One region of the Ottowia cancrivicina genome, then DNA from elsewhere that is predicted to be linked to it. Evidence: predicted binding sites of a transcription regulator. Region 1 holds the regulator's gene; each other region holds the start of a gene.

Region 1 (10,211 bases):
ACGCGCGAGAGGCGGCGCAGCCAGGCGTCGAACTGCCAGGCGGGAGCGGGCCGCCAGCCTAGGCCAAGGTTGAGGGCGAGGGCGGGCGTCATGGGCGGGCGATGGCCGTTGTAGGAGACGGGCGGGTTGCCGCTTTGGTAGTCGTCATAGCGCGCCCGCACCCAGGCAGCGTTGGCCTGTAGCTGCCACTGTGGCGCGGGCCGCCAGGCGGCAGTGAGTTCCAGTCCGCGCGAAGACTGCTGGCCAATGGCGATGCGGTCGGCGGGGCGCTGCGGGTCAGGCACGAAAACGTTGCGCTTGCGGATGTCGTAGAGCGCCACCGTCCACTCGCCTCTGCCTTCCCAGAGCGATTGCTTGACGCCTATTTCCGCTTGCCGGGCCGTGGTCAGACGCAGCTGGCTTTGCTGGGGGTTGGCCAGCAGCAGGGTGCTGCCCGGCTCGGCAGCAGTGGACAGCGATGCGTAAAGGTGCAGGTCCGGCACAGCCTCATACACCACGCCTGCGCGCCAGGCGGTGTAGCGGTGCGTTTTGCGCGCCTGCGGGTGGCCGCTGCGGTCCAGCCAGAGCCAGCGGCCCTGAATGCGTTCGTGCCGCAGACCGGTCATGAGCTTGAGTTGCGGGGTGATTTCCAGCAGGTCTTCCAGATAAAGACTGGCCTGGCGCACGGTGGTTTCTCGTGCGGGCGTCTTGGCGCGGCCCACGCTGCCGAAGCGGGTGACGACAGGAGGCTGCCAGGCGCTGACTTCATCGCGCCCGCCGTAATCGTTGCGCCAGGAGGCAAATTGCAGGCGGCTGAGGTCCACGCCCGCCAGCAGGCGGTTGGGGCGGCCCGCGATCTGGTTGCGGCGCAGCACGTCAAGCCGACCGCCGATGAGGTCGCGGTGGTGGTCCAGATTCACCCATGAAGAGCGCTGCACGCGCTGGCTGGCCGGAGCGGCGCCGCCCAGCCAGACGAATTTTTCGATATTGCGCCAGTCGCTGAAGCCCTTGAGCGCGTAGAGGCGCCCGTCCACTTGCCAGCCGGGGGCGGCGTCCCATTGCAGGTGGACGCGCAGCCAAGTGTTGCGCGCCTTGAAGATGCCATCTTCAAGCTGGTTGTAGTTGATGTGGCGCAGCGCTCCGGCCAGGCGGCCATTGATCAGAGGCGTGCCGTAATAGACGTTGCGGGTGTTGTCGCTGGCGTGATCCAGTGCCAGCGTCAGGCGCAGGCGTGCGCTGAAGCGGGCCAGCAGCGAGGCGTTGAGCTGGTTTTTGACCGTGCGCACAGCCTGCACGGGGCTGTGGGCATGAGCGCCCGCGTAGTCCAGCCGCCAGGCCAGCGTGTCCGCCTTGAGCGCGCCGCCCGCGCCTAAGTGCAGGCGGTGGGCGCGGTGACTGCCCAGGCTGTAATCCAGCTCCGGACGCTGGCGCTCGAAGCTGGCTTCGCGCGTGATGAGGTTCACCACCGCGCCCGTGCCCCAGGCCCCATGCAGCACGGAAGAGGGGCCGCGCAGCACTTCGATGCGGGCGAGGTTGCCGGTGTCAAGCACGCGGCTGGACGTGACCGCGCCGCCCGGAATAGGCAGGCCGTTGTAGAGCAAGCTCACGCCGCCAGCGAAGCCGCGCGCCGAAAAGGAGGCGGGCGAACCGGGGGTATGGCTGGCGCTCAGGCCCGCCGCCTTTTCGGCTGCTTCGAGTACGGTGCGGTCGCCGCGCGACTGCATGGCGGCCCGGCCCAGCACTTCAACGCTGGCGGGAATGTCCTTGATGGGAGCCTCCAGCCGCGAGGCGGTGGCCGCCGCCGACTCCAGCGGCACGGTGCGGCGGGCCAGGGCATCGCCATCGTCTGCGCCGTCCTCCACACCACTGGCCGCAACGGTGACGGCGGGCAGGCTGGCCTCGGCATAGGAAGAAGCATTTGAGAAGGGGCGCTGCGGGTGTTTTTGCGGAAGGTTCTGTGCGGCGGCAGGCAGCGCCAACAGGGCGGCGCTCAGGGCGCAGGAGGCGGGGTGAACTCGCATGGCAATTCCTTCGCGGCGCGTAGGCCGCTCATGCTCATTGAAAAAAGGAGCGGATTTAGCGGGGTCAAAAACGGCTCTTGCGCCCTTTCCACTAGGACCTCATGCTCCAATTAGAGGAGCAAAATCAAAGGGCGGAGCAAGACGCGAGCGGAATGAACGCCCGCGTCTGGGCGCTTTGGCCGGGTCAGAAGGACAGGTGCAGCGTCAGATCAAACGCACGGGGCGCGCCGAGGTAGGCCATGTTTTTGCCTGAACCCATTTCGGTGGCGTAGACCTTGTCGGTGGCGTTGCGCACGCGAAAGTCCAGCGTGGCGCCGGGGCGCATCTGCCAGCTCAGGCCCAGGTCAAGCAGGGTGTAGGCGGGCCAGTGCAGGGTGTTGGCCGCGTCGGCATAAATCTTGCTGACGTGGCGCAGGCCTGCGCTGGCTTTGAGCGCGGGGGTGATGCCGTAGGTGACCCAGAGGTTGGCGATGGTGTCGGGCGAGTTGGTGGGGCGTTTGCCTGCCATGGAGACGCCGTTGATGTAGAAGCTGTCGTACTTGGCGCGTGAATGGCCTATGTTGCCTTCCAGCAGCCACCTGGGCGTGGGGCGCAGGCTGATGGCCGCTTCCACGCCGCGCGAGGACTGCTGGCCCACGAGCAGGGTCAGCCGCCGGTTGTTGGGGTCTTGCGTGGCAAGGTTTTTGCGCGTGATGTGGTAGGCGGCGAGGGTGGCCGCGCCTTGCCCGTTCCAGAAGCTGAACTTGGCGCCGGCCTCGAACTGGCGGCCCTTGGTGAGGTCGGTGTAGTTGAGCAGGGCGTCGGCGGAGGCAGTGGTGAGAATGCCTGCTGGCGGATCGGCGGCCGTGGCGTATTGGGCGTAGAAGGTCATGCCGGGCGAGGCGTCCCACACCAGGCCCAGCCGCCCGGTGGTGGGGTGGTAGTTGCGGCTGAGGGTTGCAGGGTTGCTGGCGGTGACGCGGCCGTGGTTGGTCAGGTGCAGCCGCAGGCGCTCATGCCGCAGGGCCGTGACGAGATGCAGGCCGTGGACGAGCGCAGTGCGGTTTTCGGCATACAGCGCCAGGGTTTTGACGCGGTTGGTGCGCAGCGGCACGAGCATGGGGGAGAGGCCCGGAATGGTGAAGAAGCGCTCGGTCTGGAAGTTCCAGGGATCGACGATGCTCACGTAGTCATCGTCGTATTTCGGATAGCGCGTCTGGCGGTTGTGGCTGATGTCCAGGCCAAAAGCCCAGTCGCTGGCGCGGCCCGCGATGGCGCTTTTCCACACGCCGTCAATACGGTTGCCCACCAGGCGCTGCTCATGGCGCTGCAAGAGAGCGTCCACGCGGCGCACGGCAGTGTTGGTGCTGTTGAACGAATAAACCTCCACGTTGCGGTAGTCGCGCCGCGCGTCATAGGCATAGAAGGTGTTTTTCAGGCTGAAGGCGCTGCTGGCCTGCCATTCGGTCACGGAGCGCAGCCACTGCACGCGCTGGGCATAGACGCCGTCGATGCTGTTGTAGTTCTTGAAGCGCGTGGAGCGGTCAATGCGGCCCACTGCGCCCACGGGCTGGAGCAGCGGAGTGCCCCAGTAGGGGCGGTCCACGTGCTCGGTCTGGTATTCATACGCCAGCAGATGCGAGAGGGCGGGCGTGAGGTCGCTCAGCAGCGAAGTGGCGATTTGCGTGGCGCGCGACTGCATGCCTTCCACATGGCTGTGCGCGCGGCGGTGGTTCACGTCCAGCCGCAGGTGGTGGTCGCCGTGGCGTGCGCCCTCGCCTGCGATGCGGCGGTTCAGGCCCACGCTGGCTTCGCCCAAGCGGTGGCTGCCCAGGCGCAGGCGGCCTTCGGTGATGGGGGTGCGCTCGGCGGTTTTGGTGACGTAGTTCACCGTGCCGCCCACGCCGCCCGCGCCATACAGAAAGCTGGAAGCGCCGCCGATGGCTTCGGCGCGGTCGTAAATCCAGCTGTCCACCGGGCGGGCGGCAATGCTGTATTGCACGTTGATGCCGTTGAAGAGGTGATTGACGGAAGCGCCCGTGAAGCCCCGGTAGCTGGAGCGGATGGCGCCGGGCGAATCGCTGGCGGTGGCGCCCGGAACGCCTTGCAGCATTTCCTGCGTGGTGCGCGCGCCGCGCGCCTCGATGCTGGCGCGGTTCACCACGGTGACGACGGCGGGCGTCTGCCGCGCTGTCAGCCCCAGGCGGCTGCCGGTGTAGGAAGGCGTATCAAGCAGGACCTTGGCGGGTTGCTCCTGCGTGGAGTCGTCCACGACGACTTCTGGCAGGGCGGCCTGGGCTTCGGATTTCTTGCCGTCGCGCGGGGCGCGGGCATCTTCAGAGGACTGGGCCAGGGCAGGCGCGCACAGCAGCGCCAGAGCCGCACCCATCGCCACAGGGTGGAGGCGAAAAACAGAGAGGTTGAACATGAAAAAAGGAAAAGACGCGTTGCAGGGCAAAAAAAATGGCCTCGAAAGGCGGGCCATGTGTGCTTGGCTGCAAGGCGGCCGGGCGGGCGAGCGCATCCACAGAAACGAAAGAGAGATACGCCTGTGCGCCAGGGGTCGGAAAGCGCGGCAGGCGTATAGAAAGCCTGCGCTAACCCGCCACGGACGCCTCGCCTGCAGGAGGCCCCCGCGCAGGCAGTGGCGGTCCCGCCAGAGCGGCGGTCCGTGGCGCTGGCTTCAGCGCAATGAGCTGCCCCTGGGGCACGGGGCTTGGCTCGAAAACGTGCGCAAATGGCGTGGGCAGCATGACTGCCAGGCACATGGCGCAATCCAGTGTGTGGTGATGCAGGCTTTCGCCAAATTTCTCGCCGTTTTCAGTGACGAAATACGCCCCATCGGCGGCGCACACCAGCTGCATGGGCTTGGGGTGGACGATGGGCGAAAGCCCCGCCACCGCCAGCGTCAGCGCGAACCACGCCAGCGCCAACCGGGCTAGCCGGTTCATGCGGGTGAGTGCGCGCAAGGTCTGCATACTGGAAAAGGAATAAGGGCGCTTAGATTCTAGGGGGAGAGTTTGCATATCATCGCGCGCCGCCTGATGATCGGTCTTCAAAATTGACTTGTGTCAAGTTACAAAATGATGATTTCCCACGATGGCGGGTCAGCCATTTCTGGCGATCTGCTTTTGCGCCTGCACGCCAGCGCCCCCCTGCCGCCGGGTGGCGTGGCGCTCATTGGCGCGGGGCCGGGCGACCCCGAGCTGCTCACCTTGCGCGCGCTGCGGCGGCTGCAACAGGCCGACGTGGTGCTGCACGACAACCTGGTGTCGCCCGCCATTCTTGACTTCGTGCCGCCGCGCGCAGAGCGTATCAACGTGGGCAAGCGGCCCGGCCATCACTCCTGGACGCAGCAGGCCATTTGCCAGTGTCTGGCTGACAAGGCCCTGTCGGGTCTGCGCGTGGCGCGCCTGAAAGGGGGCGATCCCTTCGTGTTTGGCCGGGGCGGGGAAGAAATGCAGGCGCTGCTGCCGCTGGGCATCAGCGTGGAAGTGGTGCCGGGCATCACCACCGCGCTGGGCGCAGCGGCCGCGCTGGGCTTTCCGCTCACGCACCGCGACTTCGCGCAAAGCTGCGTGTTCGTTACCGGCCATCTCAAGGATCACAGCGTGCGGCTGAACTGGCCCGCGCTGGCCCAGCCCCAGCAGACCGTGGCCATCTACATGGGCGTGACGGGGCTGGAGGCCATTGCCCGCGAATTGCAGGCCGCCGGCCTTGCCGCCGCCACGCCAGCGGCGCTCGTTCACCGTGTGACCTGTCCGCAGCAGCAGGTGTGGTTCAGCACCCTCGCCGATCTGCCCGAAACGGCGCGCCGCCACGCCGTCAAGCCGCCTGCCTTGCTGGTGATTGGCGAAGTGGTGCGTCTGGCGGCGCAATGGCCCGCTGAACAGCATCAGAAAGAGGAGCAAATTCAAAGGGCATAAAAAGCCGTTTTGCGCAGGTTCCACTAGGATTCAATGCTATGAATCAAGGAGCTGGGCCGTGCCCGCCTGCCCGGCTCTGCCCATTTGAGGCGCAGGCAAAAGGGGCGCATTGGATTCATGCCGCGCCGCAAAAGAAAAGGGGTTGCGAAAGCCGCAACCCCTTGATTTGACTGGTAGGGCGTGTTGGACTTGAACCAACGACCAAGGGATTATGAGTCCCCTGCTCTGACCAACTGAGCTAACGCCCCCTTTTGAGAATCTGTTCCGAGAACGGATGAAGGGCGCGAATTCTAGCGACAGCCCTGCGTGTTCAAGGCATTGCTGACCAGGCGGGCCGTGATGTCCACGATGTCAATGACTTTTTCGTAAGGCATGCGCGTGGGGCCGATGACGGCCAGGGTGCCCACCACCTGCCCGTCGGCCTCGTAAGGGGCGCTGACCACGGAGAGGTCTTCCACCGGCACGGTCTGGCTTTCGCCACCGATGAAGATGCGCACGCCGGCGGCGCGGCTGGAGGTGTCCAGCAGGCGCATGAGCTGGGTTTTCTGCTCGAACAGATCGAACGCGCGGCGCAGCTGGTTCATGTCGCTGGAAAAGTCGCTCACGGCCAGCAGGTTGCGCTCGCCGGCAATCACCACGTCGCCTTGCGCCTGGTGCATGGCTTCGCTGCCGGCTTGCACAGCGGCATGCATGAGCTGGGCGACTTCGCCGCGCAGCGTTTCCACTTCCTGCTGAAGGCGCTCGCGCACTTGCTCGATGGCCATGCCGCCGTAGTGCGCGTTCAGGTAGTTGGCCGCTTCGGCCAGTTGGGCCTGCGTGTGCCCGGCTTCGGTAAAGAGCACGCGGTTTTGCACGTCGCCATCGGGCGTGACGATGATGAGCAGCACGCGCCGCTCGGAAAGGCGCACGAATTCGATGTGGCGGAAAACGGATGAACGCCTGGGCGCCTGCACCACGCCCACGAATTGCGACAGGCTGGAGAGCAGCTGCGCGGCGCTGGCAATCACCTGCCGGGGCTGGCCGGCGGGCAGCTCCGTGGGGCATTCAGCCGGCCATTCGGCAAGCCGCTCGGCGGGCGCGTCATCGGGCGCGGCCTTGGCGGGGCGCGCGGTGAGCATGGTGTCCACAAACAGCCGGTAGCCGCGCGCCGTGGGCACGCGCCCGGCGGAGGTGTGCGGACTGGCAATCAGGCCCAGCGCTTCCAGATCGCTCATCACGTTGCGAATGGTGGCGGGCGACAAGTCCAGCCCCGCCGCGCGCGAAAGCGTGCGCGAGCCAACGGGCTGCCCCTCGGCGATGTAGCGCTCAATCAGCGCCTTCAGCAGCACACGGGAGCGGTCGTCAAGCATGGGCGGCGATTTTAGGAAGCTGTCCACAATCTGCCCGTGGGCGCGAAAAGCGCGGAATCGGGCGCTCTGCGGCGCTGCAAATTCTTGATGGACCACAAGGCCCATCTGCGCCTTGCAGCTCATTCCGTTTGCGCACTTTCAGCCCTCACGGCCAGAACATGAACAGTCTCTGAAAGTCATGCCCTCCGCGCTCCCTGATGCCGCTTTTGATGCCGCTTTTGACGCCGCTTTTGACGCCGCCCCGGCGGGCGAGGCCCTGCCGCGCCGCATCGCCCATCTGGACATGGACGCCTTTTATGCCAGCGTCGAATGGCTGCGCTACCCGCAGCTCAAGGGCCTGCCCGTGGTCATCGGCGGCGGGCGGCGCAACGAAGCGCGCATGCTGCAAGAGCTGAATGCGCGCTACCCCGAAAGGCGCTGGACGGGCGCTGACATGGCCGCCGTGCCCGTGGACTTCTTTCCCCGCCTGGCCAGCTACGCGGGCCGGGGCGTCATCACCACCGCCAGCTACGCGGCGCGGCAGTTCGGCGTGGGATCGGCCATGGGCCTGATGAAAGCCGCGCGCCTGTGCCCGCAAGCCCTTTTGCTGCCGGCGGACTTTGACGAATACCGCCGCTGCTCGCGCGCCTTCAAGGCCGTCATCCTTGAAATCGCCCCCGTCATGCAAGACCGTGGCATCGACGAAGTGTTCATCGACTTCACCCACGTGCCCGGCGGCCAGCGCGAAGGCGGGCGCGTGCTCGCGCGGCTGCTGCAAAAAAGCATCTTCGAGGCCACGGGCCTGACTTGCTCCATCGGCGTGGCCCCCAACAAACTGCTGGCCAAAATGGCCAGCGAATTCAACAAGCCCAACGGCATCAGCATCGTGCGCGAAGCCGACTTGCAGCCGCTCATCTGGCCGCTGCCATGCCGCAAGATCAACGGCATCGGCCCCAAGCTCGATGCGCGCCTGCAAGCGCTGGGCATCCGCACCATTGGCGAGCTGGCCGCGCGCGAGCGCCTGTGGCTGATGCGCCATTTCGGCCCCACCCACGGCGCCTGGCTGCACGACGCCGCCTGGGGGCGTGACGACCGCCCCGTCACCACCCACAGCGAACCCGTCAGCATGAGCCGCGAAACCACCTTCGAGCGCGATTTGCACGCCGTGGCCGACCGCGCCGAGCTGGGCGCCATCTTCACCCGCCTGTGCGAGCAAGTCGCCAGCGACCTGGCCCGCAAAGGCTACGAAGGCCGCACCATCGGCATCAAACTGCGCTACGCCAACTTCAAAACCGCCACGCGCGACACCACCGTGGAAAGCTACACGCAAGACGCCCGCCGCATCCGCCAGGTGGCCGGCCAATGCCTCAAGCGCGTGGACCTCACGGCGCGCCTGCGCCTGCTGGGCGTGCGCGTGGGCACGCTGCGCAAGGCCGGCACGCCCGCCAGCGCCCCGGCCGCCGCGCCAGCCGAAACCGGCTGGCTTTTCTGAACAGGCTCTGCCGCCTGCGAACAGGCGCTCAAGCCCGCAACGCCTCTGCACTTGGCCGAAGCACATCAAAAAAAGGAGCTAATTCAAGGGCGGAAAAAACCGTTTTGCGCTCTTTCCACTAGGACATCATGCTATGGATAGAGGAGCTGAATTGAGGCGCTCTCCGCATCCATCTCCTGCCTGCCGCCCAAGCCAGCGTGGCCAGCGCCACGCGCCCGGCAGGCCGCCCGAGGCCGGGCTTGGGCGCCCATGCCCATAGACAGGCGTTGCAGGCATTGGACAGATTCTGAAGAGCGGCCATCAAAGGCCACGGCATCGCCCCGGCCCCGCAGCGCCTTGGCGGCAGACGGCTTGGCCGCTGGCCGCCTGCCTGCCTGCCTTCCGCCCAAGGCCGCTGAAACAGGCCGCTCGTGCGCCGGCAACCGCCCGCAAACCCAGGCGCAGCGGGCGCAGGCCGCTCTTTTTTTCGGCAGCAGCGCGCGGCCCGCCCGCCCTGCGCCGCGCCCCTCTTGCGGCTGCCTTGCGCCCGCTGCACGCCAGATTCCATGCCCGAAAATCGCCCGCCGATGAACCCCGTTGTGCACATTCCCCTGCCTTTCGCCGCCACCGCCGTGGCGGTAGACGCGCACTGCGCCCGTGCCGCACTGGCCTCGCCCGGCGGCGGCGGGCTGCACGTGGTGGATCTGGAAAACGTCACCGCGCAGGCCGTTCCCTCCTCGGCGCAGGCCGACACGCACCCGGCCGCCCTGCGCTGGCATGGCCGCTGGCTGTGCGCGGCGGGCGAAACCGGCGCGCGGCTCGACGTGTGGGACGCCGAAAACGGCCTGGCGCTGGCGCACTCGCTGGGCATGGGCGGCATGGCCATCCGCAGCATGGACGTGGACCCCGCCACGGGCCGCGCCGTGCTGCTGCTCAAGCCGCAAGCGGCGGCGCAGGGCGGCAGCCATGCAGGGCATACAGGCCAGCCCGGCTGCCTGGCCGAAGTGGACCTGGCCAGCGGCCAGCTGCTGGACGAAGCCCCGCTGCCCGAAGGCATGTGGCCCTGCGTCGCCTACGGCAGCGCGGGCGGCATTTGCGTGGCAGGCGTGGCGCGTGCGGAACATGCGGAACGTGGCAAGGGAGGCAGGCAGGGCCGCGCGCTGGCGCTGCTCAGCGGCAGCGCATGCAGCCGCCTGCGCAGCCTGGAAATTGCCGCGCTGCCCGGCACCGACATGCTCATACCCGCCTTCATCGCCCTGGCGGGCGGCGCGTGCGTGGTGGCGGCGGCGTCATTCCAGCGGCAGGCGTTCTACGTGAAAGAAGGCGGGCTGGACGGCGGCGCGCCCTGGCAGGAACTGCGCTTTGCGGACGAGCGCTGCCTGGCGCTGGCCGCCGCCACCCGCGCCAGCGTGCTGGCCCTGACCGAAGCCGGCGACGCCCCCGGCTCGCTATGGCTGACCAACCTGCTCCAGCCCGCGCAGCGCCTGCGCCTGCACGGCACGCCCCT
Region 2 (10,211 bases), on a different contig from region 1:
CGGCGGGCCTGCGCGGCCACGTCTTCAAAGCCCTTGAGGGTGGCGGTGGCCTGCCTGACGAGGACGGGAATGCTGCTGTGGCTGGGGCCGAACTGGGCGGTGATGGTGCGGTTGGTGTCGTCAGCAAGTTTGGCAATGCTGCGGGCGGCGCCCGCCATGTCGCGGCTGGCTTCGCCAAGGTCGCGGATGGCCTGCGCGATGGCTTTGCGGTTGTCTTCTTCCAGCAGGGCGTTGATGCGCGAGGTGGCTTCGCTGGCCTGGCTCATGAGCACACGGGCGTGGTCAGTGAATTCGCCCAGCAGGCCGCTGCGCAAAGGGATGCGGGGCAGCTGGCCGCGTTCGGCCTCGATGGCCTCGGTGCTGCGGCCATCGTTGTCAAGCTGCACGTAAGACAGGCCGGTGATGCCCTGGTAATCGAGCCGCGCGTAGGTGGAGCGGGTGATGGGCGCGCCTTTGTCCACTTCAATGCGCACGAGCACGTTGCCCAGCTTTTCGCGGTCAAAGCTGATGCGGGTGACTTTGCCGACGGTGACGCCGCGAAAGCGCACGGGGGCTTGCTCTTGCAGGCCGCTGATGGGTTCGTGTGTGCTCATTTCGTAGGCGTCGCGCACGGTGCGGTCGCTGGTGAGCCAGGCGGCCAGGCCGATGAGCATGGCGCTGACGATGAGCACGAACAGGCCGGCAGCCAGGGCGTGTGATTTGTTTTCCATTCAGGCTCCTGAAGATGGGGCGGCAGGGTGCGCCAGGCGGGCGGCCAGATGCGCCAGCTGCGGCAAGTCGGAGATGGCGCGCAGGCCCCGCTCGCCCAGGAAGAAGTGGCGGATGAAGGGGTGGTCAAACGCCAGCACTTCGGCCACGGGCGCGGCGATGATGACGCGCTGCTCGGCCAGCACGGCCACGCGGCTGGAGAGGGCAAAAAGCGTGTCCAGATCGTGCGTGACCATGACGACGGTCAGGCCCAGCTCCTGGTGCAGCGATTGCAGCAGCGCGCAAAAGGCATCGGAGCTGTCGGGGTCCAGCCCGGCCGTGGGTTCGTCCAGCATGAGCAGGGGCGGATCCATGATGAGCGCGCGCGCCAGCGCCACGCGCTTGATCATGCCGCCCGACAGCTCGGCGGGCATCTTGTGCGCGTCGCCCGGCTTCAGGCCCACCATTTGCAGCTTGAGCAAGGCGGCGCGGCGCACCAGTTCATCAGGCAGGGTGCGCAACTCGCGCAAAGGGAAAGCAATGTTGTCCAGCACGCTGAAGGCGGAAAACAGCGCGCCTTGCTGAAAGAGCATGCCCACGCGCGCCGCCGCGCCCGGCCGGCCCAGCTCGGCGGCGGGCCGCCCCAGCACGCACACGCTGCCAGCCGCTGGCGTGTTCAGCCCCAGCATCTGGCGCAGCAGCACGGTTTTGCCGGTGCCGGAGCCGCCCACGAGCGTGAGCACTTCGCCCCGGCGCACGGTGAGATGGAGGTCTTTGTGAATGACCACGCGCCCGCCCTCGGGCAGCGCGAAGGCGCTGGTCAGGCCCCGGATTTCAATGACAGGCTCGCCCGGCGCGGGCAGCAAAGAAGCGTCGCTGCGCCCGCTCATATGCCCACGCTCTTGAACAGCACGGCAAACAGCGCGTCAATGAGAATGACCGCCGTGATGGCCGCCACCACCGAGGCTGTGGTGCCGCGCCCCAGGCTCTCGGTATTGGGCTTGACTTGCAGGCCGTAGTGGCAGCCGATGAGCGCAATGGCCACGCCAAACACCACCGACTTGCCCACGGCCAGCGCCAGATTGCTCACGCGCACGGCTTGCGGCAGCGTGTGCATGAAAAAGCTGGGCGTGATACCCAGCGTGATGTCAGCCGCCAGCATGCCGCCCAGCAGCGCCATCAGCGAAGTCCACACCACCAGCAGCGGCATGGCCACGGCCAGCGCCAGCGCGCGCGGCAGCACCAGCCTGAAGCCTTGGGCGATGCCCAGCACGCGCATGGCGTCCAGCTCTTCGGTCACGCGCATCACGCCAATTTGCGCCGTGATGGCCGAGCCGGAACGCCCCGCAATCAGCACCGCCGCCAGCAGCGGCCCCAGCTCGCGAATCAGCGCCAGGCCCAAAATGTCCACGATGAAGGCATCCGCGCCAAACTGCCGCAACACCTGGCTCATCAGATAGGCCAGCACCACGCCAATCAAAAAGCCCACCAGCGCCGTAATAGGCAGCGCCTGCGCGCCAATGTGGTAGAGGCTGCCCGAAAAATCACGCCACGGCCCGGCCTGCGGCGCGCGCGCCAGGCGCAGCGCGTCCAGAAAAAGCTGGCCCATGATCTGCACGAAGCCGCGCACCTGCGCCAGCGCGCCTTCCACGCCCTGGCCCAGGCTATCAAAACGCTGCGCGAAGCTGGCATGCCCGCCAGCGGCGGGCGGCAGGGCGGGCTGGCTTGCCACACGCTCCAGCAGTGCGCGCTGCGCCTGGCTGGCGTGCAGCTCAGCGGGCCACTGGCGGCCCCAGCCGTCCCACAACACCAGCGCGCCCAGGTGGTCAAACCCGGCCAGGCCACGCAAATCCCATTCGCCAGCACGGCCCGCAGCTTGTGCCAGCGTTTTCCGCAGGCGCGGCAGCACGCCTTTTTGCGCCAGCGCCGCTGCCGTCCACACGCCTTGCGGCTGGACGCAGCCATGGGCAGCAGGCAAGACGGCCAGGCGGGGAGTGGAGTCAGTCATGCGGGCGTTGGGGATTGCAAGAAAAGCAAGTAAAGGAAAAAGAGGGCAAATGCGGGGATTTCAGACCGTTTTGATGCGTAACACCCATTAGACTGCCCGCCAGCCATTTGATTCAACATTATCTTTTATTCCCAAGGAGAAGACATGGCCCTGAGCTTTGGCAAACGCGAGAACGAATCCCAACCCACTCCCGTGCGTCCGCTAGGCGCTGCGCCCGCTGCGTCGCCCGTGCAGCCGCTGGGCGCGCATGCCGCCAGCCAGGCCGCGCAGGCGGCCGCTGACAACGGCGCGCGCCTGACGGTAGGTGCCAACATCAAGCTCAAGGGCGTTGAAATCACCGATTGCGACACGCTGGCCGTGGAAGGCACAGTAGAAGCCACCATCAACGCCCGCGTCATCCAGATTGCCGACAAAGGCGCCTTCAAAGGCACTGCCGAAATCGACACGGCTGAAATTCGCGGCCTGTTCGAAGGCACGCTCACCGTGCGCCAAAAGCTCATCATCTACCCCACCGGCAAAGTCACCGGCAAGGTGCGCTACGGCAAGATCGTGATTGAGGAAGGCGGTCAGCTCTCCGGCGAAATCACGGCTGACGCGCAGGCTGGCAAATCCTGACCGCAAACGTGCCGCAGGCATTTTCCATGCGTGCCCTGCGCGCCTTCCATCGGGCTGCTTCGGCAGCCTTTTTCATGGCCTGCGCCCTGCTGGCCGCAGGCTGCGTCAGCAACGCCCCCACGCCGCACGGCAGCGTGCAGGGCGCCGAATTTGGCGGGCAGGAGCTGCTGCAAAGTGAAGGCAACCGCCTGGCGGGAACCGCCATGCAGGCCAATCTGCAAAGCCTGCTGTTGCTGGCCGACAAGCTCTACCGCCGCAATCCCGTGCAGTGGCGCAAAACCGCCGCCTCGCGCGAGGCCGCCCTGCTGGCCATCCGCCAGGCCGTCATGCAGGAAGCTGACGAGGCAGCCGGGCAGGAGCCGCCCGAGCAGGAATCTGCCTCTGCCATCGCCTGGCCCGCGCTGCAAGGGCGGCGCGACGTGGCCGCGCTGGCGCTGGCGCTCTCGCCTGATTTCACGGGCGACCGTGTGGCAGCCTTCGTCATCGCTTGCGCCGACACCCTCATCACCGCCCACGGCGGCCAGCGCCAGTTCCATTACCTGAGCGGCCCCGACCCCCAGCACATCTACAACGCCGCCCGCAACATGGAAATTGCGCTGTGGATTCTCAACACCCGCCGCGACAGCGCAGGCCGCCCCTTGCTGCTGGCCAACGAAACCGGCCCCGCCGGGCGAAACCTCAGCTTCGAGCGCGAGTTCGGCAAGATCATTGGCCGCCTGGATCTGGTGGCCGCGCACCTGACCGAGCGCCACCGCCGCGCCGCCATTTCCTTTCTCCAGGGCATGGCTGCCGCCCCGCTGCTGACTTTCCTGCCCGTGCGTTAGCCACGCGCCGCTTTTCACTCTCAAAGCCGCAGCAACAAGGCAAGGTAATCAAGTATTAACAAATAGCACAAACCCTGAATATCTTCTTAAATGGTGGAACCGCCGAGCCAAACGGCAAACCATTGCCGTTCCAATCGGGCAGATCACATGCCGTGGCGGTCAATACCGAATTTGCCGCCAAAGGCGCATAGCGAATAGGGTCCTGGATAAAGCCAATAAAATCGGCGCGCCCTGTGATTTTGAAGCGGCGTTTTTAGGCGGCGTTCGATTAAATGGCCGCCATTTTCAAAGGAAAACAAATGTTTATCGTATCATTGGAATATATTAAAGGATTGCCGGAAGTCGAAGCCTGTTTGCCCGAGCACATTGCGTATCTCGAACGGTATTACAAAGAGGGCATCTTTTTGATGTCGGGGCGCAAAAAGCCGCGCACGGGCGGCATTATCCTGGTGAAGGCGGATCATCGGGAACAGGTGGAAAGGCTGATTCGGGAAGATCCATTTCACCGCGAAGGCGTGGCGGAATACCAAATAATTGAATTTATTCCCACGAAAACCGCCGAAGATTTAAGTCAATATCGGGAAACAGCCTGAAAACCGCGCCCAATAAAAAAGCTGCCAGCCCGCGAAGGACTGGCAGCTTTGAAGACTGGGCGCGGGGCAAGCGCCGAGGTGAGGCGCTTGACTCCCGGCAGGGCTGGCTCTTTACATGTCCATGCCCATGCCGCCCATGCCGCCCATGCCGCCGGGGGCGGCAGGGGTTTCTTCCTTCGGGGCCTCGGCCACCATGCATTCGGTGGTGAGCATCAGGCCGGCCACGGAAGCGGCGTTTTGCAAGGCGGTGCGGGTGACTTTGGTGGGGTCCAGAATGCCCAGCTCGATCAGGTCGCCATACTGGCCGTTGGCGGCGTTGTAGCCAAAGTTGCCTTTGCCTTCCAGCACCTTGTTCACGACCACGCTGGCTTCGTCACCGGCGTTGATGACGATTTCGCGCAGGGGCGCTTCAATGGCCTTGAGCACGAGCTTGATGCCGGCGTCCTGGTCGGGGTTGGCGCCTTTGATGTCGCCAGCGGCCTGACGGGCGCGCAGCAGGGCCACGCCGCCGCCAGCGACGATGCCTTCTTCCACGGCAGCGCGGGTGGCGTGCAGGGCGTCTTCCACGCGGGCTTTCTTTTCTTTCATTTCCACTTCGGTGGCAGCGCCTACCTTGATGACGGCCACGCCGCCAGCGAGCTTGGCCACGCGCTCTTGCAGTTTTTCGCGGTCGTAGTCGCTGGTGGCTTCTTCGATTTGCACGCGGATTTGCTTGACGCGTGCTTCAATGTCTTCGGCCTTGCCAGCGCCGTCGATGATGGTGGTGTTTTCCTTGCCCACTTCGATGGTTTTGGCCTGGCCCAGATCGGCCAGCGTCACTTTTTCAAGCGACAGGCCCACTTCTTCGGCAATGACTTTGCCGCCGGTGAGGATGGCGATGTCTTCCAGCATGGCCTTGCGGCGGTCGCCGAAGCCGGGGGCCTTGACGGCCACCACTTTCAGGATGCCGCGAATGGTGTTCACCACCAGCGTGGCCAGGGCTTCGCCTTCCACGTCTTCGGCAATGATGAGCAGCGGACGGCCGGCCTTGGCCACGGCTTCCAGCGTGGGCAGCAGGTCGCGGATGTTGCTGATCTTCTTGTCAAACAGCAGCACGTAGGGGTTTTCCAGCACGGCGGCTTGTTTGTCGGGGTTGTTGATGAAGTAGGGGCTGAGGTAGCCACGGTCGAACTGCATGCCTTCGACCACGTCCAGCTCGTTGTTCAGGCTCTTGCCGTCTTCCACGGTGATGACGCCTTCCTTGCCCACTTTGTCCATGGCGTCGGCAATGATCTGGCCGATGGATTCGTCCGAGTTGGCGGAAATGGTGCCGACCTGGGCGATTTCCTTGCTGGTGGTGGTGGCCTTGCTGGCTTTTTTCAGTTGCTCGACGAGTTCAGCCACGGCTTTGTCGATGCCGCGCTTCAGGTCCATCGGGTTCATGCCGGCGGCCACGTATTTCATGCCTTCGCGCACGATGGCCTGGGCCAGCACGGTGGCGGTGGTGGTGCCGTCGCCAGCGGTGTCGCTGGTTTTGGAGGCCACTTCCTTGACCATTTGCGCGCCCATGTTCTGGAGCTTGTCTTTCAGCTCGATTTCCTTGGCGACGGACACGCCGTCTTTGGTGATGGTGGGTGCGCCGAAGCTGCGTTCCAGCACCACGTTGCGGCCTTTGGGGCCCAGGGTTGCCTTCACGGCGTTGGCCAGGATGTTCACGCCTTCAACCATGCGGGCGCGGGCGTCAGAGCCGAAAACAACGTCTTTTGCTGCCATTTGTGTGTATCTCCGTAAAAAGCCGGGATCAGGCCCGGCAGAAATCAAAAATCAAAAGGGATCAGGCGGCGCGCCAATATGTTGCGATTTGCTGCAAGATGGATGCAGGATGAATGCAGATGGCGGCGCAGCCCAGGAAAAATCACTTCTCGACGACGGCGAACAGGTCGTCTTCCTTCATCACCAGCAGCTCGTCGCCGTCCACCTTGACGGTCTGGCCGCTGTATTTGCCAAACAGCACGCGGTCGCCCACTTTCACGCTCAGGGCCTTGGTTTCGCCCTTGTCGTTGGTCTTGCCGGGGCCGACGGCCAGCACTTCGCCTTGGTCAGGCTTTTCGGCGGCGTTGTCGGGGATGACGATGCCGGAGGCCGTTTTGGTTTCGTTTTCCAGGCGCTTGACGATCACGCGATCGGCGAGGGGACGCAGTTTCATGGACATTCCTTCAAAAGGTTGCTTGAAAAAAGAGGACTGGCAGGGGCCTTGCGGCGGGCCTGCCAGGCTGAATGCATGGCGGCGGGCTGGTTTGTTAGCACTCGCCGCCAACGAGTGCCAATGATAGGGGCGGGCTTCGGGCTTTCAAGGCCCCGCTGGCAAAGAAAGCACCATCGCCCGCTTCTTCCTGCCCGTCTGCCCGGTTCGCCCCGCCGCTGCGCGCCTTGCCGCCGCGCCGCCTTTCGCCTTGAAACGATTCGCCTGTCTGGCTAACCGCTGTTGCCGCTGCCAGGTGCGCTGCGGGCAGGCCCAGGCAAAAAAAGCCGCCGCAAGGGCGAAGCGTCTTGCGGCGGCTTTTTTCAGGCGGGCGCGGGCTGCGCCTGCGGCATCAGCGGAACACCATGCCGCCGTCGATGAGCACGGCCTGGCCGGTCATGTAGTCAGAGTCGGGCGAGGCCAGGTAATGCACGAGCGAGGCCACGTCGGCAGGCACTTGCGGGCGGCCCATCAGAATGCCGGATGAGAAGCGCTTGAAGGCTTCGCCGGGCTGCCAGCCGTGAATCTTGGCCATTTCCTCGTCAATGCGGTCCCACATGCGGGTGCCCGCCACGCCGGGGCAATAGGCGTTCACGGTGATTTTGTAGGGCGCCAGCTCCTTGGCGGCGGTGACGGTGAGCGAGCGCACGGCGTGCTTGCTGGCGCAGTACACGCCCAGCAGGTCGTAAGACTCATGCGCGGCAATGCTGGCGGCGTTGATGATCTTGCAGATGCGGTCGCCGCCCTGTTTTTTCATTTGCTCGGCGGCGGCCTGAATGCCAAAGAGCACGCCCTTGACGTTGATGCCAAACACGCGGTCAAAGTCGGCGGCGGTGACTTTGTCCAGCGGCATGACGTCTTCAATGCCCGCGTTGTTCACGAACACGTCGATGCGCCCGAAAGCCTGCACGGCGTGCTGCACCAGCGCGAACTGGTCTTCGCGGCGGCTCACATCGCCACGGAAGGCGGTGACGGCCTGGCCTGCGGACTTGAATTCGGCCTCGGTCTTTTCCAGCGTGGCGGCATTGATGTCGGACAAAACGATCCTGAAGCCATCCTGCGCCAGCCTCTGGGCAATGCCTTTGCCCAGGCCGTCGCCTGATCCGGTAATGACAGCTACTTTTTCAGTCATGGTGTCTCTCCTTTGCTGACTGGGTTGAGAAAAGCGGGCCGCAGGATGCGGAAAACGATAATTTCAATTCAAAAAGAGGAGCAAATTCAATGCCTCCAAAACAGCATGTGTCGCAATGAATACGGGGACCTCGCGCTATCAAACAAGAAGCTAAAACTGATAGGCCATCACCAAGAACTGACCACGGCTGCCGCCAAGTCTGCGGCGGCCCAGAAGCTGGTGCCGGTTTTATCACTGCGCATGGCAATGCGACTGCACTTTTCTTGCGCCTGGCGCAGAAGTTTTCGCTCGACTCACTCTCTGCTCACTCACGCGCGCCTGCGGCGCTGGCTGCTGCGCGCTCCAGGCGGTCGCGCACGCCTTCCCATTCGATTTCGGGCGGGGGCGTTTCCACCCAGATGAGTTTGACTTGCGCCTGGTCAAACGCGCGCAGCGTGGCAAACAGCTCGTGCGCGGCCTGCGCAGGGTTGTCGGGCATGCGGCGCAAGATCAGCTTGCGCGAGGCGGATTTCAGCGCGGCGCGCGACCACACGGCAATGTGCGCGGCCTCGCTGCCCAGCAGCTCCAGCGCGGTTTTCAGCATCTTGCCGTCCATCAGCCGCACCGTGGCGCGGGGCGCGTAATGGGCGGCCAGCGTGCCGGGGGCCTGGGGGCCGGGCGCGGCCAGCTCGTCTGGATGGCGCACGCGGCAGCCCGCCGCTTTTTCCAGCTCGGCGCGCGAAATCGCTCCGGGGCGCAGCAGCACGGGCTGGCCGCGCGTGCAGTCCACGATGGCCGATTCAATGCCCACCGCGCAAGCGCCGCCGTCCAGCACCAGCACGTCTGCGAATTCTTCTGCCACGTGCGCCGCCGTGGTGGGGCTGACGCGCCCGAAGCGGTTGGCGCTGGGCGCGGCCAGCCCGTGCACGCCGCGCGCCGCGCAGGCCGCCAGCAGGCTTTTCGCCACGGGGTGCGCGGGGCAGCGCAGGCCAATGCTGGTGTGCCCGCCTGCCGCTTCGTCTGCCACGCCCTCGCGGCGCGCGAGGATGAGCGTGAGCGGCCCGGGCCAGAAGGCGGCCATCAGCCGCTGCGCCAGATCAGGCACTTGCCGCGCGAAATGCCCGGCCGCTTCGCTGCCTGCCACGTGCACGATGAGAGGGTGGCTGGCGGGCCGGCCCTTGAGGGCGAAGATGCGGCGCACGGCCCCGGCGTTTTCAGCATCGGCGGCCAGGCCATACACGGTTTCGGTGGGCAGGCCCAGCAGCTCGCCGGCGGCCACGGCGTCGGCGGCCTGCGCCAGCGCGCCGGGTTGGGTGGGGTCAAGAATCATGATGGGTGAGCAGGGCGGAAATACTTTGATTTTGATAGCGGCCCGCGCAGATTCCACTAGGACCAGGGGCCGATTTGTGCCTGAAAAACCAGGCCGCTTCAGCTGATGGCCTCGTCCACGAACACCGTGAGCACGCCCGCATAGCCCAGCAGGCGGCGGCTGGCGATTTCGCCGCCGGAGAAAAAGCCGGTGAGCGGCACATCGCCCAGAGCCTGGCGAATGGTTTGCAGCTCTGCGCCCGGATGGCCGAAATGGGGGCCGCCCCGGCTGGCGCAGCTGACGTAAATGGCCCCGGCAATGCGCCGCGCCGGATGCGGCTGCGACAGCGGCGGCGGCGCAGCCAGCGCGGCGGCGGTTTCGGCGGGAATGAAGGCCGGCTCAAGCAGGTCCCGAATGCCCGAGCAGATGCGCCGCAGGTCGGCGCGGGCCTTGGCGGCGTCGCGCTGGCAAAAAGCCAAGCGCTGGCCGCAATGCACTGCGTCAGCCACGGCCAGGCCGCGCTGGCCGGGGTCAATGCCCACAAGGTGGCGCGCCAGCACATCGGCGCCGAAGCGGCCATGCCGCAGGGCCAGCTCTTCGCTCATGCCGCAACTGACTGCGGGGCAGGCTGCTTGCGCGTCGCACAGACCCACAAGCATTTGCCGCACGGCGTGCATGGCCTGCTGGGGCTGGCACAGATCGATTCGCATGTCGTCCAGCATCACGTCAAGAGCAGGCTCGCCGTCGATTTCAAACACCATGTTGCCTTCGCTTCGCGTGATGGTGTGCCAGGGGCCAACCGGATGGCAGCCTTGCGTGACGCGGGTGATGAGCGGCACGCCC
Region 3 (10,211 bases), on a different contig from region 1:
GCACTATAGCCAACCAGGGATCCAACCGTGAACCGGCCAGGCCCGCCGCGCGTGGCAGCAAAAACGCCGCCCGCGAGCGGCTCATGGAGCCAGCCTGGCCCATCTCAGCGCCTGTTTGCCATCTGTCCGCAGGCGCAGGCCGCGCATGGGCAAGGCTGAACGTTCAGCCGCTTTTTCGCTCCTCTATCAATAGCATGATGTCCTAGTGGAAACTGCGCTGAACGGTATTTTTGCCCGCCTGAATTTGCTCCTGTTTTTGTGAACAAGCTCTGATGCCGTCTGGCAGGCTGGCCTTTACTCACCCGCTCTGCCGCGCGGGCAGCAGGCCGGGCAGGCGCTCCAGCGCCTGCTGCACGCGGCTGACGGCGGGCGAATCGCCTGCGCACGAGAGGGTGAGCTGCTCGGTGGCGCGGGTCATGGCCACATACAGCAGGCGCCACTCGTCTTCTTCAGCGGCGGCCTGGGCGGGCAGCAGGTCCAGCCGCATGAGAAAGACGTGCGGAAATTCCAGCCCTTTGGCAGCGTGCATGGTCAGCAGCTTCACGCTGGGGGCGTTCCAGTCCAGCTGGTTTTTCTTCTGCGCGGCGCTGCCGCTGGTATGGCCGCTGACAGAACCGCTGATATAGGCCTCGGCCTCAATGCCGCGCTGGCGCAGGGCCGTTTTCAGCAGCTCCCAGTTGCGTTTTTCGCGGCAGAGCACGGCAATGTCTTGCGCGGGCACGCCGCTTTGCACCAGCTCGTGTATGCGTGCGGCCAGCCCTTGCGCTTCTTCACGGCCCGTGGCAAAGCGCAGCAGATGAGGCAGCGGGCCGCGCCGCCCGGCGCTACCGGGGTGTATGCAGGGCATGCGCGTGTCGCTTTCTTCGGCTTCATCCAGCAAGCCGCCCGCGCAGAGCATGGAAAGGGCCAATATTTCCGCCGTGTTGCGGTAGTTGAGCCGCAAGATGCTGCTGCGGCCTTTTGCCTGGATGCCCATCTTGCTGAAGCTGGGCAGGCGCTTGCCGCTGCGCCGGTAGATGGACTGCGCATCGTCATAGAGCACCAGCAGCGACTGCGCTTCGTCGGGCAGCTGGGCCGCCATGCGCAGCCAGGCGGCTTCAAAGTCGTGCGCTTCGTCAATCAGCACGGCGGCGTAGGCGCCCTTGGGTATCTGGCCCTTGTTCATGCCCTGCTCCACGGCGTGAACCAGCGCCTCATAGTCCGGGTTGCCATCGGGCAGCCTGCGCGGTTTGGGTATGCCGCATTCGTTCAGCATGCGGCTGCACCAGCCGTGAAATGTGCTGACTTGCACTTGCTCCGGCGTGATGCCGCGCCCGGCCAGCTGGTGCTCAATGCGCCCGGCCAGCGGGCGGTTGTAGCAAAGCACGAGGATGGGGCGGCCCGCGGTGTTGCGCTGCGCCAGGTGCTGCGCGCGAAAGACGAGGATCATGGTCTTGCCCGATCCGGCCACGCCGTGAATCACGCGGTGGCCTTCGCCCAGCGAGCGGGCCGCTTGCTCCTGGTTCAGGTCCATCACCTGCATCAGGTCGGGAATGGCGAATTGGCCCGCCGCTTCAACGGCGGCCTTTTGCGCGGCAGACCAATTGGTGACGCGCACTTCGGGAAAGATCAGCCAGCGCACGCGCTCTTGCTGCCTGGCGCTCAGGCGCGCGGCAAAGCCTTTGTCCAGCAGGCTCCAGAGGCGCTCGCAAAAGGCGGCGGGCGGCACGCTATCGGCCAAGTCGGGCCGAAGCAGCGTGTGGCTGGCGGGGAAGATGTCTTGCAGGCCCGCCGCCGCCACGTCGTCTTCTGTCATCCGGCTCATCACCGCGCCCCAGCCATAGGGCACGGCGCAATGGCCCGCGTAAGGGCCGCTGGCCTGCTTCAGCTGCGCATCGCGCTGAATCGGACTCATGGCCTGCAAGGCGCACTCGTGCGCCTGCTTCATGGGATGCGGGCTGTTGCCGTCTTGCAAGGTAATGCGTGAGAGATTGGCCTTGCGGATGCTGCCCGGCTTCCAGTGCTTGACTTCCAGCACCAGCAGGCCGCGTTCGGGGTGGAAGATGACGAAATCAGGCTGCCTTTGCAGCGGCCCCACGGGAATGTCGTGCCACACCACGCATTCATCGGGCAGGCAGCGCCTGAGCTGCTCCATCACCAGGCGCTCGCCGGGGTTCTCGCAGGCATCGTGGATACGGGAATAGGTCTGGGGGAAAACGGCCATCTGTAAATGATACACATGGATAGTTACATGATGCACACGCCATCGACTTCCGTTTTTCGTATCAAATCTGCCCCGAGTCCTAGTGAGATCAGCGCAGGCCGCTATCAAAATAAAAGCGTTTTGCAACCAAATGCGTGTATCTTTTTGCCTTTTGCGGCCTCTTGTGTTCCGTGGCGCCCGCCTGCCCTGCGTCAAGCGGCGCGCTCCGGCGCCGCCGGACAATTGCCCGTTTCGCCATTTCGCAACCCGCCGTCATGAGCTTTGCCCTGCCCCGCTTTCGCCCCCGCCTGCTTGACGCCCTGAAGGGCTACAACCGCGCGCGCCTTTCAAAAGACGTGGGCGCGGGGCTGACGGTGGGCGTGGTAGCGCTGCCGCTGGCCATGGCCTTTGCCATTGCGTCAGGGCTGAAGCCCGAAGCGGGGCTGTTCACGGCCATCATTGCCGGCTTCATCGTGGCGGCGCTGGGCGGCAGCCGGGTGCAAATTGGCGGGCCGGCGGGGGCGTTCATCGTCATCGTCTATGGCATCGTGGAGCGCTACGGCGTGGGCAACCTCATCATCGCCACGGCCATGTCGGGCGTTTTTCTGTTCCTGATGGGGCTGCTGCGGCTGGGTACGCTGGTGCGCTTCATCCCGGTGGCCGTCATCATCGGCTTTACCAACGGCATCGCGGTGCTGGTGGCGCTGTCGCAAATCAAGGACTTTCTGGGCCTGCGCATCGCCAAGATGCCGGGCGACTTTTTCGGCATCGTCAGCACGCTGTGGACGCATCTGGACACTTTCAACGGCTGGGCGCTGGCGGTGGCGGCAGCCTCGCTGGCCGTCATCGTGCTTTGGCAGCACGGCGGCGGCTGGCTCAAAACGGCGCGCGTGCCCGTCATCGGCCCCATCCTGCCCTTTGGCAGCAAGCTCTCCAGCGTGCCCGGCTCCATCGTGGCGCTGACGCTGGCCACGGCGGCGGTGGCCGCTTTTGATCTGCCGGTGGAAACCATCGGCACCCGCTTTGGCGGCATACCGGCGGCGCTGCCCGCCTTCGCGCTGCCTGATTTCAGCTGGGGCACGGCGCGCTACATGCTCATGCCCGCCATCACGCTGGCGCTGCTGGGCTCCATCGAATCGCTGCTGTGCGCGCGCGTGGCCGACGGCATGATTGACGACCGCCACAACCCCAATCAGGAGCTGATGGCGCAGGGCATCGCCAACTTCGTCACGCCCTTTTTCGGCGGCATGCCCGCCACCGGCACGATTGCCCGCACCGTCACAAATGTGAAAAGCGGCGCCACCAGCCCCGTGGCAGGCATGGTGCACGCGCTGGCGCTGCTGGCCGTCATCCTCGTGGCCGCGCCGCTGGCTTCTTCCATTCCGCTGGCCACGCTGGCGGCCATTCTCATGTTCGTGGCCTGGAACATGGGCGAGTGGCGCGAGTTCGCCCGCCTGCGCAGCTACCGCATGCCCTACCGCGTGACGCTGCTGGCCGTTTTCTTGCTCACCGTGGTGTTTGATTTGACGGTGGCCGTTGAATTCGGCATTGCCGCCGCGTGCCTGACCTTCATCTACCGCATCTCCAGCCTCTCGCGCGCCGAACAGCTGGACGCCGCCACCACCCCGCGCCTGGCCGGGCACGAAGGGCAGCTGCAAGTCTGGCGGCTGTATGGCGCGCTGTTTTTCGGCGCCACCAAAGTGCTGGAGAACATGGAAGACCACCTGCCCGCGCGCGCGCTCGTGCTGGACCTCAAAAACGTCATCTACGTGGACTCCACCGGCGCCGAAGCGCTGGTGCACCTGGCCCGCGCCTGCGCGCGGCGCGGCGTGCGCCTGATCGTCAGCGGCCTGATGCACCAGCCGCTGGACATAGCCCGCCGCACCGGCTTTGCGGCCCAGGTTCAGCAGCAGGGCGAAGACTGCCTGCAACCGGATGTGGGCCGCGCCCTGGATGAGGCGCTGGCCAAGCTGGCGCAGCAGGCTTGAGGCCCCGCGCCGCAGGCCCCTGCCGTCCGCGCTCTATTGCGTTCTATCGCGCACCGCCGCCTCCTGCTGCGCGGCCAGCAGCCTGGCGATGGCTTGCGGGTAAATCAAGTGCTCTTGCGTGAGCACGCGGGCGGCCAGGGTTTCAGCCGTGTCGTCCGGCAAAACAGGCACGGCGGCCTGCGCCAGGATTTGGCCGTGATCGAGCTGCGCCGTAACCTGGTGCACCGTGGCCCCGGCCACTTTGCAGCCCTCATCCAGCGCGCGCTGATGCGTGTGCAGCCCGGCAAATGCCGGCAGCAGGCTGGGGTGAATGTTGAGCAGCCGCCCCGCGTAGCGGGCCACGAAACCGGGCGTGAGAACGCGCATGAAGCCAGCCAGCGCCACCAGCGCGGGCCGGTGCGCGTCCACCGCCTGCGCCAGCGCGGCGTCAAACGCCTCGCGGCTGGCATGCGCCGTGTGATCGACCACGGCAGTGGCAATGCCCTGCTCGCGTGCGAACAGCAGGCCCTTGGCGTCAGGCCGGTTGCTGATGACGGCGGCCACGCGCGCGCCCAGCCGCTCGCTCCATTTCTGCTGCCGCGCCGCCTGCACGATGGCCGCCATGTTGCTGCCCGTGCCCGAAATCAGAATGACGATGTTCTTCATGGGCGGAATTATCCGGACTGCCCCTGGCGCGCAAAGAAAGCAGCGGAAAGCACGGAGCCGCCATGCAGGGCCGGACGGCAGGCTGTTTCAGCTCCTGATTCAATAGCATGACGTCCTAGTGGAATAAGCGCAGGTGCCGATTTCAACCCTCTTCAATTCGCTCCTTCTTTTGAAGATATGACGCCGCGCCAGGCCAGGCCGTCATCCCCCTTCGCGCCCTCCGCTCCTTTCACCCGGCATGCCCCGGGAACCTGCTCATGGGCAGGGCCTGAACAGGCGCTTTGGGCAGTTTCTCAGGCAAAGCCGCACTGCCGCCAGGCTTCAAAAACCGTAACGGCCACGGCGTTGGAGAGATTGAGACTGCGCTGGCCCGCGCGCATGGGCAGGCGCAAGCGCTGGGCAGGCGCGAAGGCGGCGAGCAGATCAGGCGGCAGGCCGCGTGTTTCCGCGCCGAAAACAAGACAGTCGCCCGGCGCAAAGGCGTTGTCGTGCGCCAGGCGCCCGCCGCGCGTGGTCAGGGCGAAGCACCGCGCGGGATCAGGCTGGCGGGCGGCGAGAAAAGCGCGCCAATCCGCATGCCGGCGCACGTCGGCCCACTCGTGGTAATCCAGCCCGGCGCGGCGCAGCAGGCGGTCGTTCATGGAAAAGCCCAGCGGCTCAATGAGGTGCAGCGTGCAGCCCGTATTGGCCGCCAGGCGGATAACGTTGCCGGTGTTGGGCGGAATTTCGGGTTCGACCAAAACGATGTGAAACATGGCGCGAATTGTCCGCGCGCCGCCTGTCCGCAAGAGCAGCCAGCAGACCAGATTGAACGCGCAGGGCTGGACAAGCAAGAATGATGCGCTCCTCAATCCATAGCACGGTGTCCTAGTAGAAACTGCGCGAAGCCGCATTTCATACCCCTTGAATCTGCTCCTCTTTTCAAGATGCACGACGATGACGCGGGGCAGTTGAATGCCCCTGCCCGGCCATGAAAAAGCCGCCCGGGAGGGCGGCTTTTCTTCAGGTAGCGGATAGGGATGGGCTTCAGGCGTATTCGGCCAGCGCCTTGCGCATTTTTTTCATGGCGGCCACTTCAATCTGGCGGATGCGCTCGGCGCTGACGCCGTATTCGGCGGCCAGTTCATGCAGCGTCATGCCGCCGCTGCCGTCATCGCGCACGTTCAGCCAGCGTTCGCTGACGATGCGGCGGCTGCGCTCGTCCAGGCTTTGCAAGGCGGTGGCAATGCCTTCGGTGGCCAGGCGGTCGCGCTGGGCGGCTTCGATCATGGCAGCAGGCTCATGGCTGGCGTCAGACAGCCAGGAGATGGGGCCGAAGGCGTGGTCGCCGTCATCGGCGGGCGCGGGGTCAAGCAGCACATCGCCGCCAGCCATGCGCGCTTCCATCTCGCGCACTTCTTCGGGCTTGACCTTGAGTTCTTCGGCCACGGTGAGCACCTGCGCCTGCGTGAGCGTGTCGCGCGGGGTGATGTCGGACTGGGCGTCTTCGGCGCGCAACTCGTGCTTCATGGAGCGCAGGTTGAAAAAGAGCTTGCGCTGCGCCTTGGTGGTGGCGAGCTTGACGACGCGCCAGTTCTTGAGGATGTATTCGTGGATTTCGGCCTTGATCCAGTGCAGTGCGTAGCTGACCAGGCGCACGCCCTGATCAGGGTCAAAGCGCTTGACGGCCTTCATCAGCCCCACGTTGCCTTCCTGTATCAAATCGCCATGCGGCAGGCCGTAGCCCAGATACTGGCGCGAGACGGAAACCACCAGCCGCAGGTGTGAAAGCACCAGGCGGCCCGCCGCCTCCAGGCTGCCGCTGCTGCGCAGCTCGCGCGCGGCTTGCTGCTCTTCTTCTTGCGTGAGCAGGGGCAGGCGATTGACGGCGGTGATGTAGGCATCCAGATTGCCCAACGAGGGCACCACGGCCCACGGATTGGCCACGGCAACGGCGGTGGATGCTTGGGCGGCAGGGGCGGAAGCCGGCATGGAAACAGGGGCAGAAGCAGGCAATGCTGTGGTTTTCTCGGTCATATTGGCAAAAATGTTAGCACTCCCTTTGGAAGAGTGCCAAAAAGGAAGTTCAACCGTGGTTGTGCAAAGGTTTGTAAAACGCGCGGTCCGCTCTTGATTCATCTCCGGTTTGCCCCGTTTGTTTGATGGCGGCAGGGGTATTTCGCTGTGCGATGATTACTCACTATGCCTCGCAGGCCAGCAGGCCACATATCGTTTGTTACGACCCTTGCAGGAGATGCCTTCATGTCAGAAAACCCGAAAAACCTTTCCGGCGCCCCCATCGTGGATACGGATGAGCAGGAAACAAAAGAGTGGCTGGATGCGCTGTCCGCCGTGATTGACCGCGAAGGCGCAGAACGCGCGCATTTTTTGATTGAGGAAATGCTGGAACACGCGCGCCAGCACAGCATTGATCTGCCGTTTTCGGCCACCACGGGCTACGTGAACACCATTGAGCCGGATCAGGAAGCGCGTTGCCCCGGCAATATCGAGATTGAAAAGCGCCTGCGCGCCTACATGCGCTGGAACGCAATGGTGATGGTGGTGCGCGCCAATCGCCTGCATCCGGCTGACGGGGGCGATTTGGGCGGCCACATTGGCTCTTTTGCCTCGCTTGCTTCCATGCTGGGCGCGGGTTTCAACCATTTCTGGCACGCCGAAAGTGAAGGGCATGGCGGCGATCTGGTTTATTTGCAGGGCCATAGCTCGCCCGGCATTTACGCCCGCGCATTTCTGGAAGGGCGTATCACCGAAGAGCAGCTGAACAACTTCCGCCAGGAAACGGGCGGCAAGGGGCTGTCCAGCTATCCGCACCCCAAGCTGATGCCGGAGTTCTGGCAATTCCCCACCGTGAGCATGGGGCTGGGGCCGCTGATGGCCATTTATGAAGCGCGCTTTCTGAAATATCTGCACGCGCGCGGCATCGCCAATACGGAAAACCGCAAGGTCTGGGCCTTTCTGGGCGATGGCGAGATGGACGAGCCGGAGAGCCTGGGCGCCATCGGCATGGCCGCGCGCGAGGGGCTGGACAACCTCATCTTCGTCATCAACTGCAACCTGCAACGGCTGGATGGCCCGGTGCGCGGCAACGGCAAGATCATCCAGGAGCTGGAGGGCGACTTCCGGGGTGCGGGCTGGAATGTCATCAAGCTCATCTGGGGCAAGGGCTGGGACGATCTGCTGGCGCGCGATAAAAGCGGCAAGCTGCGCCAGCTGATGATGGAAACGCTGGATGGCGAATACCAGGTCTACAAAGCCAAGGACGGCGCTTACGTGCGCGATCATTTCTTCGGCAAATACCCCGAAACCGCCAAGCTGGTGGAGCACATGAGCGACGAGGAAATCTGGAGCCTGCGCCGTGGCGGCCACGAGCCGAGCAAGGTGTATGCCGCCTTCCATGCTGCGCAGCACCACAAAGGCCAGCCCACCGTGCTGCTGGTGAAAACCATCAAGGGCTACGGCATGGGCAAGTACGGCGAAGGCAAGAACACCATCCACCAAACCAAGAAGCTTGACGATGAAGGCGTGCGCTACATGCGCGACCGCTTCAGCATCCCCGTGCCCGACAGCGAGCTGCCCAAGCTGCCCTACTACAAGCCAGCGGACGACACGCCCGAAATGCGCTATTTGCACGAGCGCCGCAAAGCCTTGGGCGGCTACCTGCCGCACCGCCGCACCAGGGCCGACGAGCAGTTCACCGTGCCCGCGCTGGAAACGTTCAAGGCCGTGCTGGAGCCTACGGCGGAAGGCCGCGAAATCAGCACCACGCAGGCCTACGTGCGCTTTCTGACCCAGCTGCTGCGCGATCAGGCGCTGGGGCCGCGCGTGGTGCCCATCGTGGTGGATGAATCGCGCACATTCGGCATGGAAGGGCTGTTCCGCCAGATCGGCATCTACAACCCCAAGGGCCAGCTCTACACGCCGGTGGACCGCGACCAGGTCATGTACTACAAGGAAGACAAGGCCGGGCAGATTCTTCAGGAAGGCATCAACGAAGCGGGCGGCATGGCCAGCTGGATTGCCGCCGCCACGAGCTACAGCACCTCGAACCGGATCATGATTCCGTTCTACGTGTACTACTCCATGTTCGGCTTTCAGCGCTTTGGCGATTTGGCCTGGGCGGCGGGCGACATGCAGGCGCGCGGCTTCTTGCTGGGCGGCACTTCGGGCCGCACCACGCTCAACGGCGAAGGCTTGCAGCACGAAGACGGCCACAGCCAGGTGCAGGCGGCGCTCATTCCCAACTGCGTCTGCTACGACCCCACTTTCGCGCATGAAGTGGGCGTAATCCTGCACCACGGCCTCAAGCGCATGGTGGAAAAGCAGGACAACGTCTTCTACTACATCACCCTGCTGAACGAGAACTACGCCATGCCCGGCCTGAAGGCAGGCACCGAAGAGCAAATCATCAAGGGCATGTACCTGTGCAGCCCCGGCGCACAAGCGCCCGTGCAGCGCGTGCAGCTGCTGGGTAGCGGCTCCATCCTGCGCGAGAGCCTGGCCGCCCAAGCCCTGCTGGCGCAGGACTGGGGCATTGCTGCCGATGTGTGGAGCTGCCCCAGCTTTACCGAGCTGGCCCGCGACGGCCAGGACTGCGAGCGCTGGAACATGCTGCATCCCACGGAAGCGCCGCGCGTGCCTTTCGTTGCGCAGCAGCTGGGCCGACATGAAGGGCCGGTGGTCGCCTCCACCGACTACGTGCGCAGCTACGTCGAACCCATCCGTCCTTTCATCCCGAAAAACGGCGATGGCTCGGCGCGCAGCTTCAAGGTGCTGGGCACCGATGGTTTTGGCCGCAGCGACTTCCGCTTCCGCCTGCGCGAGCACTTCGAGATCGACCGCCATTACATCGTCGTGGCGGCCCTCAAGGCCCTGTCGGAAGAAGGCAAGCTGCCCGCCAGCAAGGTCGCCCAGGCCATTGCCAAGTACGGCATCAAGGCCGACAAAGTCAATCCCCTGCATGCCTGACCCGACGCACCCAGAGAGGACAACCCCAAATGGCACAAATTGAAATCAAGGTTCCAGACATTGGCGACTTCAAGGACGTCGGCGTGATCGAGCTGCTGGCCAAGCCCGGCGACGCTGTGCAGGCTGACCAGAGCCTGATCACCGTGGAAAGCGACAAGGCTTCAATGGAAATTCCTTCCAGTCATGCTGGCGTGCTCAAGGAATTCAAAGTGAAGCTGGGCGACAAAGTGAGCGAAGGCAGCGTGATCGCCATCGTGGAAGCCGCCGCAGAAGCAGCGGCTCCCGCGCCCGCCGCAGCCGCACCGAAAGAAGAGCCAAAAACGGCCCCAGCGCCCGCCAGCCAAGCGCCAGCCGCTATCAAAACGGAAGCGCCAGCCGCCCCGGCCGCTCCTGCCGCTCCCGCCCCGGCAGCCGCCGCGCTGGACAACACG

Evidence for each region. The regulator HrcA, encoded in region 1, represses chaperone genes, less so after heat shock. The targets are predictions, from matches to a motif close to TTAGCACTCNNNNNNNNNGAGTGCTAA.
Region 2: the regulator HrcA is predicted to act here: its motif matches at 7,007-7,033, upstream of groES (co-chaperone GroES).
Region 3: the regulator HrcA is predicted to act here: its motif matches at 6,845-6,871, upstream of rpoH (RNA polymerase sigma factor RpoH).

What each region holds. Positions count from the first base shown of each region.
Region 1 is NZ_JARVII010000006.1:95,410-105,620, forward strand. It holds gene QB898_RS04665 (TonB-dependent receptor) at 1-2,000, opposite strand, end outside; gene QB898_RS04670 (TonB-dependent receptor) at 2,185-4,407, opposite strand; gene QB898_RS04675 (DUF2946 domain-containing protein) at 4,577-4,957, opposite strand; gene cobA (uroporphyrinogen-III C-methyltransferase) at 5,063-5,905, shown strand; tRNA gene QB898_RS04685 (tRNA-Ile) at 6,077-6,153, opposite strand; gene hrcA (heat-inducible transcriptional repressor HrcA) at 6,196-7,377, opposite strand; gene QB898_RS04695 (Y-family DNA polymerase) at 7,433-8,725, shown strand; gene QB898_RS04700 (hypothetical protein) at 9,292-10,211, shown strand, end outside.
Region 2 is NZ_JARVII010000017.1:28,826-39,036, forward strand. It holds gene QB898_RS08835 (MlaD family protein) at 1-710, opposite strand, end outside; gene QB898_RS08840 (ABC transporter ATP-binding protein) at 711-1,577, opposite strand; gene QB898_RS08845 (MlaE family ABC transporter permease) at 1,574-2,695, opposite strand; gene QB898_RS08850 (bactofilin family protein) at 2,840-3,310, shown strand; gene QB898_RS08855 (hypothetical protein) at 3,337-4,134, shown strand; gene QB898_RS08860 (YciI family protein) at 4,407-4,727, shown strand; gene groL (chaperonin GroEL) at 4,839-6,479, opposite strand; gene groES (co-chaperone GroES) at 6,622-6,912, opposite strand; gene QB898_RS08875 (acetoin reductase) at 7,301-8,080, opposite strand; gene QB898_RS08880 (L-threonylcarbamoyladenylate synthase) at 8,385-9,389, opposite strand; gene QB898_RS08885 (FIST signal transduction protein) at 9,488-10,211, opposite strand, start outside.
Region 3 is NZ_JARVII010000005.1:29,645-39,855, reverse strand. It holds gene QB898_RS03925 (3'-5' exonuclease) at 299-2,203, opposite strand; gene QB898_RS03920 (SulP family inorganic anion transporter) at 2,458-4,170, shown strand; gene purN (phosphoribosylglycinamide formyltransferase) at 4,204-4,815, opposite strand; gene QB898_RS03910 (tRNA (cytidine(34)-2'-O)-methyltransferase) at 5,109-5,570, opposite strand; gene rpoH (RNA polymerase sigma factor RpoH) at 5,842-6,786, opposite strand; gene aceE (pyruvate dehydrogenase (acetyl-transferring), homodimeric type) at 7,057-9,780, shown strand; gene aceF (dihydrolipoyllysine-residue acetyltransferase) at 9,777-10,211, shown strand, end outside.